DNA from 4 places in the Endobacterium panacihumi genome. Region 1 is predicted to be linked to each of the others. Evidence: predicted binding sites of a transcription regulator. Region 1 holds the regulator's gene; each other region holds the start of a gene.

Region 1 (4,189 bases):
CTTCTTGACGTTGATGGCACGGCCGGTTTTTGCAGCGGCCACCAGAAGATCGGTCTGGCGCGACAAAAATGCCGGGATCTGCAGGATATCCACCGTTTCAGCAACGATGGCGCACTGCTCTTCGGTATGAATGTCGGTCAGGACCGGAAAGCCGAATTCCTTCTTGAGATCGGCAAAGATTTCCATTGCTGTTTCGAGCCCGATGCCGCGCTTGCCGGCAATCGACGTGCGGTTCGCCTTGTCGAAGGAGGATTTGTAGACGAGACCGATGCCAAGCTTCTCGCAGAGCTCCGACAGCGTGCCGGCGATCATGAAGGCATGGTCGCGGCTTTCCATCTGGCAGGGGCCGGCGATCAGAGAGAGTTTCTTGCTGTTGGAAAAAAGGACCTGCTTGGCCCCCTCGCCGACGGTTACTTCGGCCTTGGCGCTGACAGCCATGATCACTCCTCGAAAGCAAATACGGCACCCTGTCCGGGCGCCGGGGCAACCATGATACGGCTGCCCTTTTCCATGAATGCGACGTCATTAGCAGCAAGCTTTGCCCGTGTCACGGTGAGATCGGGAACACGGAAGACGATGGCGGCGCCGGTGAGGCCAAGCGTTTGCGATGACTTGAAACCAGCCTCGACCGCAAATTCAGCCCGAAAGGTTTCGGCAGACAGCACCTGCACGGCAGCGTTTCTCGCGGAAAAGCGATGATGCTCGCCGGCAAGCTCCGAACCGGTATCGATCGCGATCTGCAGACGCCCGACGTGAGAAGCCAATGCATTTTCCGCCACCAGCACGACCTCCGCCAAACCGAAAACACCGTTTTCGTGGCGCTCCAGTGTCGCGCGATCGGCCGGCAAGGGATCAAGCCGCTGACATGTGAACACGCCGAAAGAATCACTTTCCCCGCGCCCCGCAAAAGCCAGATGAAAACGGGCAAGTTTTTCCGAACCGTCCGGCAACTTCGCTAGCCGTGAGAATTCCAGCATATCACCGCCGGAAATCCCGGCTTGGGTAAACCGCTCACGGTCGGCACGCGCATTGTCCGTTGCCAGGGCGACGGCAGAAAAGCCCTCCTCGCCCATCACTGTGCGCGCCGCCTGATCCTGCGCCACGAATGCATTACCGGCTGCAATCGAGTTCTCGTAGAGTTCCGAATCCACAACGGCCAACGGCTCCAGATAGGTGCCATCCCTCATGAAAACACAGGCATTTCCCGTACCGAACGGATGTGTGGCGTCGGCCGCAACCGTGAAACCGAGCCGGCTTAATCGCCGACGAGCAATATCGAGAGACGCGGTGGGCAAAACGAGATGGTCGATGGTGAACATGGCCGCCCTTCTTCAAAACAGGCTTGAATAACAGTGATCGACTTTTCCCAGCCCGTGATCAAGCACACCATGCGCCGCCTTCGTTCCAAGCACTACCAATTTTCGTAGTTGCGGAACACACATGGAACATATAGTGTCCGTTCTGGATTTGTTTCACCTTCAAGGACCCGCCATGCTCACGCGCAAACAGCAGGAACTGCTTCTGTTCATTCACGAACGCATGAAGGAGTCCGGTGTGCCGCCATCGTTCGACGAAATGAAGGATGCGCTGGACCTGGCTTCCAAATCGGGCATCCACCGCCTGATCACGGCACTTGAGGAACGCGGCTTCATCCGCCGCCTGCCGAACCGGGCACGTGCCCTGGAAGTCATCAAGCTGCCGGACGCCTATAATGCCAGCCTGACGCCGCGCAAACCGTTTTCACCGAGCGTCATCGAAGGCAGTCTCGGCAAGACCCAGCCGGTCAAGACGGTCACCCCGCCACCGGTCGCCAATGACAGCATTCCGGCCACCACCGTGCCCGTCATGGGCCGGATTGCTGCCGGTGTGCCGATCTCCGCAATCCAGAACACCACGCATGAAATCGCCGTGCCGCCGGAAATGCTCGGCAATGGCGAACATTATGCGCTGGAAGTGCGCGGCGATTCGATGATCGAGGCCGGCATTCTGGATGGCGACACGGTCATCATCCGCAACGGCAACACCGCCACGCCGGGTGATATCATCGTCGCGCTGGTGGATGACGAGGAAGCGACACTGAAGCGTTTTCGCCGCAAGGGCGCATCGATCGCGCTGGAAGCCGCCAACCCGGCTTATGAGACCCGCATCTTCCCGCAGGAACGTGTAAAAGTTCAGGGCAAGCTGGTCGGCCTCATTCGCCGTTACCACTGATCTGCGATCTGCTGCTCAGGAATTGCAGCGGTTCCGGCAATGCCGGATCGAAAACACCTCGCCGCCAGTCATACTGGCGGTGGCGCTCCCAGGAGCGATCAGAGCCATCCATGGCGACAACGACTGACCATTCCTGAGGATCGGATTTTCCGTTAAAGCGGATTTCCAAAGCCCCCATGCGGCGCAGTGCTTCGCCATTGATCATCAGGGCGCCTGATCGGCAGCGATCGAAACGGGCGCGCGCAGCGATCACCACCTGAGCCATATCACAGGCGGGGCCGGCGTAACGCGCATCTTCCACAACCGCGATCGTCGGGCCATCGCGTGGTCTTGCGACACACCATGATCGGGCCGCGCAGGCGAATGTTGCCGAAGGGGTTTCCTGCAGTGCTTTTCGCATGCCCTGCCGGGCTCGGGCGATTTGTTCTGGTTTGAGCGGCTCTCGGCCTGCCCTTGCTACGGCAGCAACTGGCGCTTCTGGACTTGCCGCATTTTTCTTCGCAGCGCCTTTCTCCTGCATAGTGGGAGAAGCCAGGGACACAGCGTCCGAACCGGGCAGGTCTACACTCGTGTTTGCCGCCGTCAAAGCATGACTGGACTGGGGAGGCTTCACCTCCGTGTCCGGTGCCGGAATATCCAGCAAAGTCGGCCCCTCTGGCTGGGGCAATGACAGGGCATGACGCCACTGCGAGTAGATGAAACCGGGCGGACGGACGCGATTGGTGGCGACCTGACCATCCGCCAGAAACGCAGCAAGGCTGCCATCTTCCGAAACGAGAAAATCCGGCGGCGGATCGTGCCCTGCCCGCCATGAGAGAAAAATGGCCAGAGCCAGAAACGGCAGCCCCAGCAGATAAAGCCGCGTGCGCAGCAAGGTCAGGATAAGGAAGCCAGCCGTTGCGATGGGAAGAAACCAAGTCGGTTGGCGGCCGATGCCGACATCGCCACCCCAGCCGGCAACGGTTTTGGCGACGATGATGACGCCCTCCAGCCCCATGCCCATCACGTTCAAGAACGGCCCATCCAGCCCAAATGGCATCACCAGCATTGCAATCAGGCCGAACGGCATGACGATGAACGAAACGAGCGGCATGGCAGCCAGATTGGCGGCCAGCCCGTAGGTGGAAAGACGGTGAAAATGGTCGATGGAAAAGATGGCCGTCGACAGGCCACCGATCAGCGACGTGACGAAGACGCCACCGACCAGATGCCCCAGGGCAAAAACCGGTTTGAGCGCTGCCGGGCGCCATGGCGGATCGTCGCTATTCGCCTCCCTGCGCCTGCTCCATGCCGAATAGCCCGCCACCAGCGCCACCGTGGCGGCAAAGGACATCTGGAAACTCGGCCCCAGAATTTCCGAGGGAGAGACGACAAGAACGACCAGCGCCGCCAGCGCCACATTGCGCAGGCTGATCGACGGACGGTCGAAAAACACGGCGGCCAGCATGATCGCCATCATGATATAGGCGCGCTCGGCGGACACGCCGAAGCCGGAGATCAGGTAATAACCGGTCGCCATCAGAAGTGCTGCACCCGCCGCCAGCTTCTTGACGGGAAACGCCTGCGCAAAACCGGGCATAAGAGCAAACAGGCTGCGCATGCCGACAAAAAAGATACCGGCCGCCAGCGCCATGTTCAGCCCGGAAATCGCAACGATATGAGCCAGCCCAGAGACACGCAGCGCCTCGGTGGTCTCCGTGGAAATGGCACGCCGTTCGTCGGTCACGATGGCGGCGGCAAAAGCCCCGGCATCGCCGGGCACCGTGTCACGGATGCGAGAGGCAATCGCGCTGCGCCAGGTGAAAAACATCCGCTCCATGGCCCGCCCCCAACTGGCCGTGACAGAACCATCAGCGGCCACAGGCGCGCCGTAGAAAAAGCCGATGGCGCCAATGCCGTCGAAATACGAATTGAAGGCAAAATCGACCGACCCCGGCAGAACCGGCCCTGACGGCGGCGATATCCGTGCCCGCCCGCT
Region 2 (4,189 bases), on a different contig from region 1:
ACTGACGCGGCAGGCGAGGCATGACCGTAATACCCACGGTGACGCAGGCGAGCGAACTGGCGCGTGCGAAAATCAATCTGGCGCTGCATGTCACCGGCCGGCGTGCCGATGGTTATCACCTGCTCGACAGTCTCGTGACCTTTTGCGATACCGGCGACCGGCTGGACATCTCCGCTGCCGCCGAGGACCGGTTTTCCATCTCAGGCCGGTTTGCCGCAGCCCTTGGTGACCCGTCCGACAACCTCGTGCTGAAGGCGCGTGACGGGTTGCGTCAGCGCCTCGCCGCTGCCGGTATCATCACCGGCCCCGTTGCCATTCATCTGGACAAGAACCTGCCCGTCGCGTCCGGTATCGGCGGCGGCTCTGCCGATGCCGCCGCCGCCCTGCACGGCCTGATGCGCGTCTGGAACGCCGATCTGGAGCCGCAGGAGGGACAGGCCCTGCTCCTCTCCCTCGGCGCCGATGTGCCGATGTGTTTTTCCGGCAGGCCGCTTGCGGCACGCGGCATCGGCGATCAGATAAGCGTGTTGCCGCAGATGCCGGCCATGGCGCTTGTCCTCGGTAATCCGTTGATCGGCGTCTCGACGCCCGCCATCTTCAAGGCACTGGAACGGCGCGACAACTCACCTGTGAGTGCGCTGCCCGCCGCCACCGACCTTGGGGACTGGATCGACTGTCTGGCCGCGTTGCGCAACGATATGGAACCGGCAGCAACGATGCTGGTGCCGGAGATCGCCACACTGCGCGCCATGCTCGATGCCGAGGGCGCGCTGCTGTCGCGTATGTCCGGTTCGGGCGCCACCTGTTTCGGTATTTTCGAGAATGGGGAAAAGGCCCAGACTGCCGCAGCGGCATTAAGCAGCGCGCGTCCCGACTGGTATTTTTGCGCGACATCCACCGTGCCGGGCGGGGTCGGATAAGGCCCGTCAGCGCGCGGCTATTTGCGCGCCGCCCAGGCCGGCACCATCTCGCTGATCAGCATGAACGTCTTCTGTCTCTGCACCAGCTGCTCCAGCGGCATGCCCGATTTGGCGATTGCCATCGCCTGTGATTTCGGCAGAACGAAACCATATTCCAGAGGCGGAACACGACGGCTCAACCGCTTGAAGAAGGATGGCAGATGATTGCGTGACGGCGAAAATTTCGCCGCCTGCCTGTTCATCGCCAGATGTTCGCCCAGCTCGTCGATCCAGCCCATCTGCGGGCGCGCACCCGGCTCCATCAGAAGCAGCCATTCGCCGCGCACGGAACGCAGGATGTCCTTGATATCCCAATGGTTATGGAAACGGCATCCGGCCGCGTCCGCCACCCGCGCGCTGCCATCGCGAGAGCCGTGATCGAGGATCACCACATCGCTCACAAGCCCCTCCACGGCGCCCGCCACAAGCACAGACAGGGTCTGCGCCAGTTCCGTTTCCTGATCGCGGCATTCCATGATGACAGTCAGCATTTGTGACAGTTAGCCCATAAAGGCACGAAACGCCACTCGCAGGATCTCGCATTTTTGTTCTTGCAATGTTCCGTTTTCTTCGATAGGAATTTTGTCATTGCAGCGGCGCATCGCCGCCTGCGGGAGATTCCGATGAACGAGCTGTCAGATTTGAGGCAGGGTGCGCTTGCACCTGGCCATACGGCAGATATTGCCAACGCACTGGTGAACGCTTCCGGTCTTCGGATCGAGATCGACCGCCGGCGCGGACGCGGCGCGGGCATCAACCCGAGCGGCCGTTTCGAGGAACAGCGCCGCGAGACGTTTGACGACGGCTGGCAGTCGCTGGAAGAACTGGAACCGTTCCGCACCGAAGTGCAGGTGGAAAAGCCGCGTACGGCAATCACCCGCAACGACAGCCCGGATATCGGCTTCGACCGTTCCATCAATCCCTATCGCGGCTGCGAGCATGGCTGCATCTATTGTTTTGCGCGCCCGACGCACAGCTATATGGGCCTCTCTGCCGGGCTCGATTTCGAGGCAAAACTGTTTGCCAAGCCGGATGCGCCGCGCCTGCTGGAACGCGAACTCAGCCGCCCGGATTACAAGGTGCGGCCGATCGCGATCGGCACCAATACCGATCCCTATCAGCCGATAGAGAAGGAATGGCGCATCATGCGGCAGATCCTCGAAGTGCTGCAGAAGGCCGGGCATCCGGTTCTGATCGTCACAAAAGGATCGTTGATCACGCGTGACATCGACATTCTCTCCGACATGGCGGCCAAGGGTCTGGCCAAGGTCGGCATTTCGGTGACGACGCTCGACCGCAAGCTGGCGCGCAGCATGGAGCCGCGCGCTGCTACGCCGTCGCGTCGTCTGGAAACCATCAAGGCGCTGACCGAAGCCGGCATCCCGACAGCGGTGATGATGTCGCCGGTCATCCCGGCGCTCAACGACCACGAGATCGAACGCGTGCTGGAGGCAGGCCATGCGAGCGGCGCGCGCGAGGCGAGTTATGTGCTTCTGCGCCTGCCGCTGGAGGTGAGCCCGCTGTTTCGCGACTGGCTCTTGCAAAACTATCCGGACCGCTACCGGCATGTGATGAACCTCGTGCGCTCGATGCGCGGCGGCAAGGATTACGACGCCGATTTCACCAAGCGCATGAAGGGCGCCGGCCCCTATGCCTGGCAGATCGGCCGCCGTTTCGAGATGGCGACCAAACGGCTCGGTATGGCACGGCGCGGCATGTCTCTGCGTGACGATCTGTTCGTGCGGCCTGATGGAGGCGGCGTGCAGCTGTCGCTGCTGTAAAGACGCATTTCAAGAATTTCGACACGGTCCACCGCCGCTTTCCGTGTCGAATTGCCCCGGCCCCGCTCTCCCCCTTGCGGGAAACGTTGCCGCCGTTATGCCGGGGCTTGCAGGAGATCGGGTCGGCGTGCGATTTTCGCCGCCATGAAAAAAAGCACGCCGCCCGATTCTCCCAAACTCTTTGATCCTCTGCCGCTGAAACCCGATTTCAGCATAGAGGAGGCCGCCCGCGCGGAAGGCCTGTGGCCGGTCGCCGGCACCGACGAGGCCGGACGCGGACCTTTGGCCGGACCGGTCGTTGCCGCTGCCGTCATTCTCGACCCTGAAAACATTCCGGCGGGACTGAACGACAGTAAAAAGCTCAGCCTGAAACAGCGTGAAAAACTGTTCGACGCGATCATCGCCACGGCGCAGGTGTCGATTGCCTCATCCGGCCCACAACGCATCGACGACATGAATATTTTGCGCGCCAGCCTGGATGCCATGCGCCGCGCCGTGGCGGGGCTGGAAACGCCCCCTGCCCTCGTTTTATCCGACGGTCGCGACGTCGTGCCCGGCATCACCTGCACCGGCCGCGCCGTCATCAAGGGCGATGCCCGCTCCGTCTCGATCGCCGCCGCCTCTATCGTCGCCAAGGTGACGCGTGACCGCATGATGGCGCGCGCCGGCGCTGTGTGGCCCGCCTATGGGTTTGAGGGGCATGCCGGCTATGGCACGGCGCAGCACCGTGGCGCCATCATCGAGCATGGCCCGTGTGTGTTGCACCGGATGAGTTTTCGGCCACTGAAGAAGGATGGAGTGGTGCTGGATTAGATTCACCCGGCTAGGCCCCTGGTTTACCAATCATCCGTGCGACGAGTTCAGGCTTCCACTCCACATACTCAACCAACATCCCGTCCGGATGTCGGATATAGTTGAACACGCCGGTCTCCACGGCAGTTGATGGCAGCACGACCACAGCGCCGGCCATGACCAAAGCGTCCGTTGTTTGCTGGAGATCATCCACGATCACCGGTCCGGCTGCCTTGCGCGCCAATGCAAGCGAATTCTCGTCGCCAGCGATGACCAGAAAATCGCCGATGGCGGCCTGTTCGACATCTGCCAGGTCCGAATGCGGTTTTGCGCCGTCTCCTGCAATTGACTGGAGCAATTTGGGGTCGTCTGACCAGAAGCGGAGGTCCGCCGGGCGGCCGACTAGTTTTTCAAGGAAAGGCAAGGCATCATCAAGCGAGCGAACAAATAGCCTCGCGTATGTTTTCAAAATCATAGAGGTCCCTTTCTGTTGAAGTCCCCAATATCAAGCTGCAGCGAACCATCCGCCAGTACGCACTTTAAGGTGCCCGGTGTGGAGACGGGGGCGAGCGCGCCTCATTCCGAGGAAAATCAGGGCGATAGCGACAATACGTTACGCGCCCGGCAAATGCTCTCGTTGTCTGCCGCCAAGTGGTC
Region 3 (4,189 bases), on a different contig from region 1:
TGCTACCACTTGGCAGCAAATCAAGAGAAATAAGCCTCCACCTCAAGCTTTCGAACGACAAATAGACAAATCAGCACTTATTGGGCGAGGAACGCAAATATCTGGAATCGTTCAGCATTGATTTGAGGGGGCGAAGGTTCGTATCCGTTCAAGAGCCTTACCCTGCCTGCACCGGCTGCAAATACCCCTGCATTACTCGCGGCTGGTATTTGGGCACCTAGAAATAATGCGTTGCGCCAAGTGCATCGCTGGACCGCAGAGCAAGACCTAACGGTACCCGAAGGGTCGTGTATAGAAACCCAACGAAGCGATGTACCTCCTCCCACAAAGCTTCGTGTCTCAGGTGGCCCACTCCTCCTCCCAAGGGTAGCCTGAACGGACAACGGCACTCCTCCTCCAGCCGGTGTCCAATGATTTCGAAAAGCCTGCGCACTCCTCCCGCGCAGGCTTTTTCGTTTTTGCCTACATCCCGAAATCCAATTGCGACTGATCCTCATCGCCATCTTCGCCCCGATCGTTCGTCAGCGACGATAGGGTGACGCCAAGCAGCCGCACCGACAGCTTGAACGGATAGACGGTCGCAAGAAGCCCAGTTGCTGCTTCAAGAATCTCGTTGCCGTTGGCAAACGGAAGGGCCGTGGTCTTGCTGCGCGTCGCCTGGCTGAAGTCGGAATATTTGATCTTCACGGTGACGGTCTTGCCGCTGAAACCTTTTCCCTCGCAATAGCCCCAGACCTTCTCCGCCAACGGCTTCAATTCGCTCGTCGCCAGATCAAGGTCGTCGATATCTTGGCTGAACGTATCTTCGGCGCCAACGGATTTTCTCACGCGGTCGGGCCGGACCTGGCGATTGTCGATACCGCGGGCGATGCCGTAGAAATAGGGACCGGACTTTCCGAAATGCTGCGACAGGAACGGCAGAGACTGCGCCTTGAGATCCGCGCCGGTCTCGATACCGAGCCGATGCATTTTCTCGGCGGTGGCCGGCCCGACTCCATGGAATTTCTTGACGGCAAGCTGCTCGACAAACGCCGGGCCGTTCTTCGGCGTGATGACCGCCTGCCCATTCGGCTTGTTGAGGTCGGACGCCGTCTTGGCCAGAAATTTGTTGTAGGAAATCCCGGCTGATGCGTTGAGGCCGGTCACGGCCTTGATCTTCGCCCGGATTTCCAGCGCGATCTCTGTGGCGATCGGCATGCCCTTCAGGTTTTCCGTCACGTCGAGATAAGCCTCGTCCAGTGACAAAGGCTCGATCAGAGGCGTGTATTCGGCAAAAATCTCGCGGATCTGCTGCGACACGGCTCGATACACTTCGAACCTCGGCTTCACGAAAATCAGATCGGGGCATTTGCGCGCCGCCGTGACCGACGGCATAGCCGAATGGACCCCGAACTTGCGGGCTTCATAGCTGGCAGCCGCCACGACACCGCGGGCGGCAGCTCCCCCGACGGCCAACGGCCTGCCGCGCAGCTCCGGATTGTCACGCTGCTCGACCGACGCATAGAACGCGTCCATGTCTACATGGATGATTTTGCGCAAGGTCTCTGCCGGGATCGTGTCTGTCATGGTGCTGCCGGAAGGTCCGGGTTGAGGCTTGATAGTTGGAACGGATAGTGAACGTATCATCGTTCCCGCCGATCGCAAACAACTGCTTCATGGGACCGAACTGTCGGGTGCCCTTACCTTCCTACAACAGGCTACCCTGCTCGACGGGTTCACCTGATTTCGAGACGATCGAGGAGCCGTAGGGTTCGCGCGAGGAAATGATCAGCGTATCGTCCGGCAGAGGGCGGGCGAGATGCTGAGCTTCCTCCCACGGCGCCCGCATCCAGACCTCCGTTTCTTCCTTCGTCAGCAGCAGGACCGGCATCGCCTTCTCATGGATCGGACTCACCAGCCCATTCGGATCGGTCGTGAGGAAGCCATAGAGGTCATCTGTGGTCAGCCCGTCCTTTACCTTCCGGACGCTTTGCCATTGCGGCACGTGGATGCCGGCAAAGAACATCAGCGATTTTTGTTCGTCGCGGGCGAACCAGGCGTTTGGGACTTTGCCGCCGGGTGCCTGACTTGCGGGATCCGGCTCGGCAAAGCTTGTGACAGGAACAATACAACGATGCTCCACACCGAACCAGCGTTTCCAATGGGGTAAAGTGAGCTTGCGGACATTGGTGACGCCGCGGTCCGGCTCCATACGTATGAGTGTGTCCATATCGACAACCTGGCCCTTTACCCTCATCTTGTCGGCGCGTGCCTCGGCTGCTTTCTTCTGAACGAAGATCGGGGAGGGGAGGCCCCAGCGCGCATGCACCAGTTGCGTTTTGCCGTCAGCGGTATTGCGGACGATCGGTCCCGACTGGTCCGGGTTCATCTGATAGGTGGGCATAAGGTTGATCAGGCTCTCTACGTCCTTGGCCCATTGCGAGACCCAGTCCTTGTCCTCCATCCGATAAAGGTTGCACATTCCAGGCTGTCCTCCCGCTCAGACCAATGGGGGGCAGTCTAGCGCATCGATGGTGATCCGCTAGTCGAGCTGGAAAACATCGGCATTGTCCTGCCGCTCGCGCAAACCTTTGTAGACCGCATGGCGGAGTTTGCGATCTGCCGTCCAGCCACGGAACTCGATCTCGGCAATCAGCGTCGGATGGACCCAGACGATATCGGCTTCTCCAGCATAGGGCACCGGCGGTCGCTTCTACCGTAGCTTTTCGAGCATCTTGCGCAGCTTGGTGGCCTCGGCCTCCTTGAACCCGGTCCCAACTCTGCCGATTCCAGGAACTCATGACCGGTGTGGGTAGCGGCGAGTTCAAAGGTGATGATTTCGTTTGATCGGCTTGCAGACCACATAATTGCGATGAAGAAGCAGGACTTCTCTTCCTGTCCAGGCAGGATCGTGGAGGTGTTCGCTGCATGGAAACCCGAGGGCAAGAGAATTATCGTCCATCCGAATGTGAAGGCCTGGCCGGAGAAGGCGAAAGGCGAGCTGAGAACGTGGGCCCGGCAATGGGAGTGACGGTCCCAAGAGGCTTCGAGTTCAAGTCCGACGCGGCAACCATGCCGCTAAACGCAGTGGCGGCAGCAGTAATCTGGATCAGGTTATGGGTGTCAATTTGACCATGAGACTATAGCTGGAAGCTCTGGAAGCCGTCGATCCACGCGTCGTGTTGGGTGGCTTGACTGTGGAAGCGATAGGGGTTTTCGAAACGGGAATGGCCACGCATCGCAGCGGAAAGGCCTTCAGCTGTCCAACGTGCAATAACTGCGCAGCAGGGAAAGTCATAGCCTCACCTGCATGAGGCAAACAAGGCGACGCTTCGTTTCGTGCGGTTATCGTCACTCTTCATTCCCCCATCCTGGCGTGAAAACTATGAGGGTGCTGAAGGTTTTCAAGGCATGCAGAAGGTTGTGGTGAATAGGTGATTATTGCGCAGCTTTACCGCCCATAAATACCCGGTGCATCGTTTCTGCGATCGCCTGCTCGATCGGCTTGTCGAGCAGAATGTCAGGTTCGTTGGCGAGTTCCATGAATGTTTGGTCGACGAGCCGTTCCTTCATAGGGCCTGAGAGATGATAGCGAATAGCATAAGTACCGAGTTTATGCCGAAGTGCGTCCATCTCTGCATCTGGCACAACAAGTTTTCGCGGAATAATCATGACACGGTTCCTCCAGCGATGGATCGTAAGCTGTATTCCCGACTTGTCCAATGAAGTTGGGGTGACCACGCGGCTCGGCGTGGTTTCAGAGCGCAATGTCGTGATTAGGCTATAATCAAGTTGCGCGACATCAATCTTCTCTGCATTACTGCTGTCTACCGTGACTGGAAAAAGCATTAAGGCTCAGTATTTGCCAGATAAATCGCTCCGTTGGCTTCAGCCCCCAGATACAAATGAGCGGCTCGGGTTCCACGAAGGAAACGAGGTCGCTAAAGTCTGGCCGGAGGGATTGAAAGGTAACACAGCGGCAAAATGGCATTGGACAGTCACGCCAAGAAAAGCAGTTGGTTTTGTTGATGGCACCGGAGACGAAGAGAAGGATGCTTTCTCTGCTCAGTTAGAAGCGAACAGTGAGTTCTTCAAAAACTGAGGACGTCGGGCTCACTGTTAGCTGAAGCCATGTGCTCATTCGTTGCCTTCCTCACTCCAAGAAATTCGATAATTAATCGCTAAAATAATTCCTCACAGCCTATGTGGC
Region 4 (4,189 bases), 630 kb from region 1:
GCGCGGTGTAGCGATGATCCAATCCATATCGTTGAACCGCCGCTGGAAGAACGGGGCGACCCGATTGACGATAAAATGATCCGGCTCGAACCAGGCAAGAAAGCGGCGTCGGCCGGCCACGCCCGCAGCCAAGGGCATTTCCTTGAAACGCACGAAGGCTGTCATCTTGTGATAATCGCGGCCCACCGATTTATGCATGCGATGCGCCGCCACCACATCGGCATCCGATTTCACCTCCAGCAGATGCCGCTCCTGCCGCAAGCGAAACAGAAGGCGATAAAGCAATGCAAATCGCCCGGGATCAGCGTGACAGACAACCGCTTCCGCAAGCCGAAGAAAGGCTGGCGGCACGCACACCTGTGCCGCATCTCCGTTCACGACCGGAAGCACGGTTGCACCCGAGGACGAGCAACCGCCGTCATCAAACAGCCCCTGCTCTCCATCACGCAGCCGCCAGTCGATCTTTTGCGGCTCGATGCCTGCAATCAGGAAACGACGCGCCGCATCCCGCCATTCGGAAAGATCGCCCCGCCCCTCCAGAAAACAGCACTCCGTCATAACAGTGACAACTGTTCCGGTTTCGGCATGAACATTGCCCGCAGATCGGTGCGATCGACCAGCCGGTGCGGTGTCCAGCCCTCTGCAATGATAAAAGCCTGCACTTTCTTCAGCGATACACCCAGGCGCGCAACATCCTCCAGCCGAAGGCGGCGGAAGCGGCGGGCCGACAGAATGGATTTCACCGTCTTGGTACCGAAACCCGGCACGCGAAGAAGCTTTTCCTTGTCTGCCCGGTTCACATCCACCGGAAACTGCTCGCGATGCCCGAGTGCCCAGGCCAGTTTGGGATCGACATCAAGGTCCAGCATGCCGTCGGGCCGCGACGATGTGATCTCGCCGATATCGAAGCCATAAAAGCGGTACAGCCAGTCGGCCTGATATAGCCGGTGTTCGCGCATCAATGGCGGCTTGATCAGCGGCAGGTTTTTCGATGAATCGGGGATTGGGCTGAAGGCCGAATAATAGACGCGCTTCAAGCCATAGCTGCCATAAAGCCGAGCACTGGTGCCGAGAATGGTGGCGTCGTCAGCGGCATCGGCCCCAACGATCATCTGTGTGCTCTGCCCCGCCGGCGCAAACTTCTGTCGCCGTTTGCTCTGCAGGGTCGGCTCGGCCATCTCTTCAATTTTAAGACGCAGATTGCCCATCGAACGCCGTATATTGTCCGGCCGTTTTTCCGGCGCAAATTTACCGATGCCGGCATCCGTCGGCAGTTCGATGTTGATCGAGAGACGGTCCGCATACAGTCCCGCCTCCTCGATCAGTTTCGGTGAGGCTTCGGGAATGGATTTCAGGTGAATGTAGCCGCGAAAATTATGGATCGTTCGCAGTTCGCGCGCAATGCGTACCATTTCCTCCATCGTGTGGTCGGAGGAGCGAATGATGCCGGAGGAAAGGAACAGGCCCTCAATATAATTGCGCCGATAAAATTCCAGCGTCAGCCAGACCACTTCCTCGACCGTAAACCGCGCCCGCTCGACATTGCTCGACGATCGATTGATGCAATAGGCGCAATCATAGATGCAGAAATTCGTCATCAGAATTTTTAAAAGCGAGATACATCGCCCATCCGGCGCATAGGCGTGGCAAATGCCTGAACCCTCAGTCGACCCCAGTCCGCCAGATGCCGACGAATCTCTTTTCACCGTCCCGCTCGATGCGCAGGAAGCGTCATATTTGGCCGCATCAGAGAGAATGGCGAGGCGTTCTTTAAGCGATTTCTTCATTAGTTTGTTCACTATATGTTCTCAACACGAATGTCAAGAAACCCTGCAAAAGCAACTGTGCCCCTGTGAAATCGCGCATGAATGCACTATCTCTGTTTTTATTGGAATTTGCCGTCAGATTTCTGTTATACTGGCGCAAATAATGTTTTTCGGACGGTTCCGGAGTTTTGCTCCGGGACCTCTTTCTTTTTGTGTCCGCGCATGGCGGACGCAGGGTCGAGGACTAGGAAATGGTTGAAAAGGTACCGATGACGCCGAACGGTTTCACGAAGCTTCAGGAGGAGCTTCGCTGGCGTCAGCAGGAAGAACGTCCGCGCATCATTGAAGCGATTGCCGAGGCGCGCGCCCATGGCGACCTGTCGGAAAACGCCGAATACCACGCCGCCAAGGAAGCGCAGAGCCATAATGAAGGCCGGATCACCGAACTTGAGGACCTGACAGCCCGCGCGGAAGTGATCGACCTGTCGAAAATGTCCGGTTCGACCATCAAGTTCGGCGCCACGGTCAAACTCGTTGATGAAGATACCGACGAAGAAAAGACCTACCAGATCGTCGGCGATCAGGAAGCCGATGTGAAGCAGGGCCGCATTTCCATTTCCTCGCCGATCGCACGTGCGATGATCGGCAAGGAAGCCGGCGATTCCATCGAGGTGGTCGCTCCGGGCGGCTCCAAGGCCTACGAAATCCTGACCGTCACCTGGGGCTGACCAGCCCTCGGTATCGGCCCGAAAATCGCAATCGATTTTCGGGCCGATACGATGCGCAGATCCAAGAACTAGAGCGTCTTTTGTGCGTCCAGATGGGCGCACGGCGTCCTAAGGCAGCATGCCGGAGACAACAGTGCCGCTTGCCGACATCCGCAAGATCCAAGTCATTGCGCCGAATTTCAAAAGGCGCCTTTCCGGCGTGACATCAACGATCATCCAGCTTCTGCCGGTTCAAGCCCGGCAGGGCCAGCGGATCGCCTCTCTTGGCCCCGGCCTGCCGGAAAGCCTGCCCTTCATTCGTTTTCGCGACCTCTTCCACCTCTGGTCGGAGCCGGATGGCGCCTCTGTTCGTATCTGGCATGCCCGCCGCAATCTCGAAATGCTGCCGGCAATCGTGATGCGCGATGTGTTGCGGATGAAGATCCGCATTGTCTTCACCTCGGCTTCGCAGCGCAAGCATACCGGCTGGACGAAATGGCTGATCTCGAAAATGGACGCTGTGATCGCCACCAGCGCCAAGACATCAGCCTATCTGGAAGTGCAAAACACCGTCGTGCTGCACGGTATAGATACGCACCGTTTTTCGCCGCCGGAAGATAGGGCGGCAGCGAAACGCGCCTGTGGGCTTGATGGCGATGCGCAGATCGTCGGCTGCTTTGGTCGTGTGCGTCACCAGAAAGGCACCGATCTGTTCGTCGACAGCATGGTCCGCCTTCTGCCCGACAGGCCTGACTGGATCGCCATCATCGCCGGTCGCGCAACGGCCAAACATATGGCCTTCGAAAACGAACTGAAGGCGCGCGTGGCGGCGGTTGGCCTTGCCGACCGTATCCTCTTTGTCGGCGAGCATACGAATATCAACGACTGGTATCGGGTGCTGGATCTTTTTGTCGCGCCGCAACGCTGGGAAGGGTTTGGGCTTACCCCGCTCGAGGCGATGGCAACGGCAGTACCGGTCGTGGCGACCGATGTCGGCGCATTTTCCGAACTGCTGGTGACCGGCGAGAACGAGACGGGCGAGATCGTTGCCCGCGACAATCTCGATGTCATGGTGAATACCACGGCGCTTTTCATGGACGATGACGTGCGGCGCGCGATGGCCTCGAAACGAGCGCTCGCCCACGTTGCGCAGAATTTCAACATCGAGGGCGAGGCACAAAAACTGGGCGACATCTACAAGGCCACCGCCACCTGAGTGGCGCGGCCCATCACTCTATCTCATCGGCAATAGGGTGTTTTCTGAGCGCATTGCGCTGATAGATCTTGGCCTGGGTCAGGAACGAATAGGATGCGCCGGTCATGGCTTGGATCAGACCCGGCACGCCACAGCGCCACAGGCCGTTGAAGAAATACAGACGCAGGAAATAAACGGTCGGTGAAAACACGAGCTTCTTGAGCTTCGACCGCTTGCCTTCGGCAACTTTCTGGTTGGCCTTCAGGGTCGAATATTTGTTTTCCTTCAAAATCTGCTCATCGAGCAGAAGGGGGCGGAAATGCAGCAGGCTGCCCGATGGCGTGTCTTTCACGCGTCCGTTCGGCATGATGCCTTCATGCACCGTCTGGCTGAGATCATACTCACCCTTGCCGTTGCGGATCATCCGCAAGTTCTGACGCTCACGAACGTTTTCGGGCGTATAACCATAACCGATCAGATACGGACGCCGAGCGATGCGCCATCCGACAATATTTTCCGGT

The links. The regulator LexA, encoded in region 1, represses DNA repair genes until DNA is damaged. The targets are predictions, from matches to a motif close to TGTTCNNNNTGTGTTCNG.
Region 2: ACRQ1B_RS22175 (PA0069 family radical SAM protein) is a predicted target of LexA. The motif match lies at 1,506-1,523, and genes of this name have one in related genera.
Region 3: dinB (DNA polymerase IV) is a predicted target of LexA. The motif match lies at 1,603-1,620, and genes of this name have one in related genera.
Region 4: ACRQ1B_RS04470 (putative DNA modification/repair radical SAM protein) is a predicted target of LexA. The motif match lies at 1,793-1,810, and genes of this name have one in related genera.

Annotation. Positions count from the first base shown of each region.
Region 1 covers NZ_JBOZRA010000001.1:1,514,300-1,518,488, forward strand. Annotated here, with positions in the region: gene kdsA (3-deoxy-8-phosphooctulonate synthase) at 1-438, opposite strand, end outside; gene ACRQ1B_RS07510 (VOC family protein) at 441-1,319, opposite strand; gene lexA (transcriptional repressor LexA) at 1,492-2,211, shown strand; gene ACRQ1B_RS07520 (ComEC/Rec2 family competence protein) at 2,192-4,189, opposite strand, start outside.
Region 2 covers NZ_JBOZRA010000006.1:86,642-90,830, reverse strand. Annotated here, with positions in the region: gene ACRQ1B_RS22185 (4-(cytidine 5'-diphospho)-2-C-methyl-D-erythritol kinase) at 21-920, shown strand; gene ACRQ1B_RS22180 (glycosyltransferase family protein) at 938-1,450, opposite strand; gene ACRQ1B_RS22175 (PA0069 family radical SAM protein) at 1,583-2,740, shown strand; gene rnhB (ribonuclease HII) at 2,885-3,553, shown strand; gene ACRQ1B_RS22165 (hypothetical protein) at 3,564-4,007, opposite strand; gene ACRQ1B_RS22160 (winged helix-turn-helix transcriptional regulator) at 4,161-4,189, shown strand, end outside.
Region 3 covers NZ_JBOZRA010000003.1:199,514-203,702, forward strand. Annotated here, with positions in the region: gene dinB (DNA polymerase IV) at 463-1,566, opposite strand; gene ACRQ1B_RS16335 (SOS response-associated peptidase) at 1,688-2,461, opposite strand; partial or broken gene ACRQ1B_RS16340 (ATP dependent DNA ligase) at 2,522-2,767, opposite strand; gene ACRQ1B_RS16345 (hypothetical protein) at 3,418-3,828, opposite strand; gene ACRQ1B_RS16350 (hypothetical protein) at 3,941-4,081, shown strand.
Region 4 covers NZ_JBOZRA010000001.1:885,979-890,167, reverse strand. Annotated here, with positions in the region: gene ACRQ1B_RS04475 (UdgX family uracil-DNA binding protein) at 1-558, opposite strand, end outside; gene ACRQ1B_RS04470 (putative DNA modification/repair radical SAM protein) at 555-1,787, opposite strand; gene greA (transcription elongation factor GreA) at 2,018-2,494, shown strand; gene ACRQ1B_RS04460 (glycosyltransferase family 4 protein) at 2,613-3,689, shown strand; gene ACRQ1B_RS04455 (glycosyltransferase family 2 protein) at 3,703-4,189, opposite strand, start outside.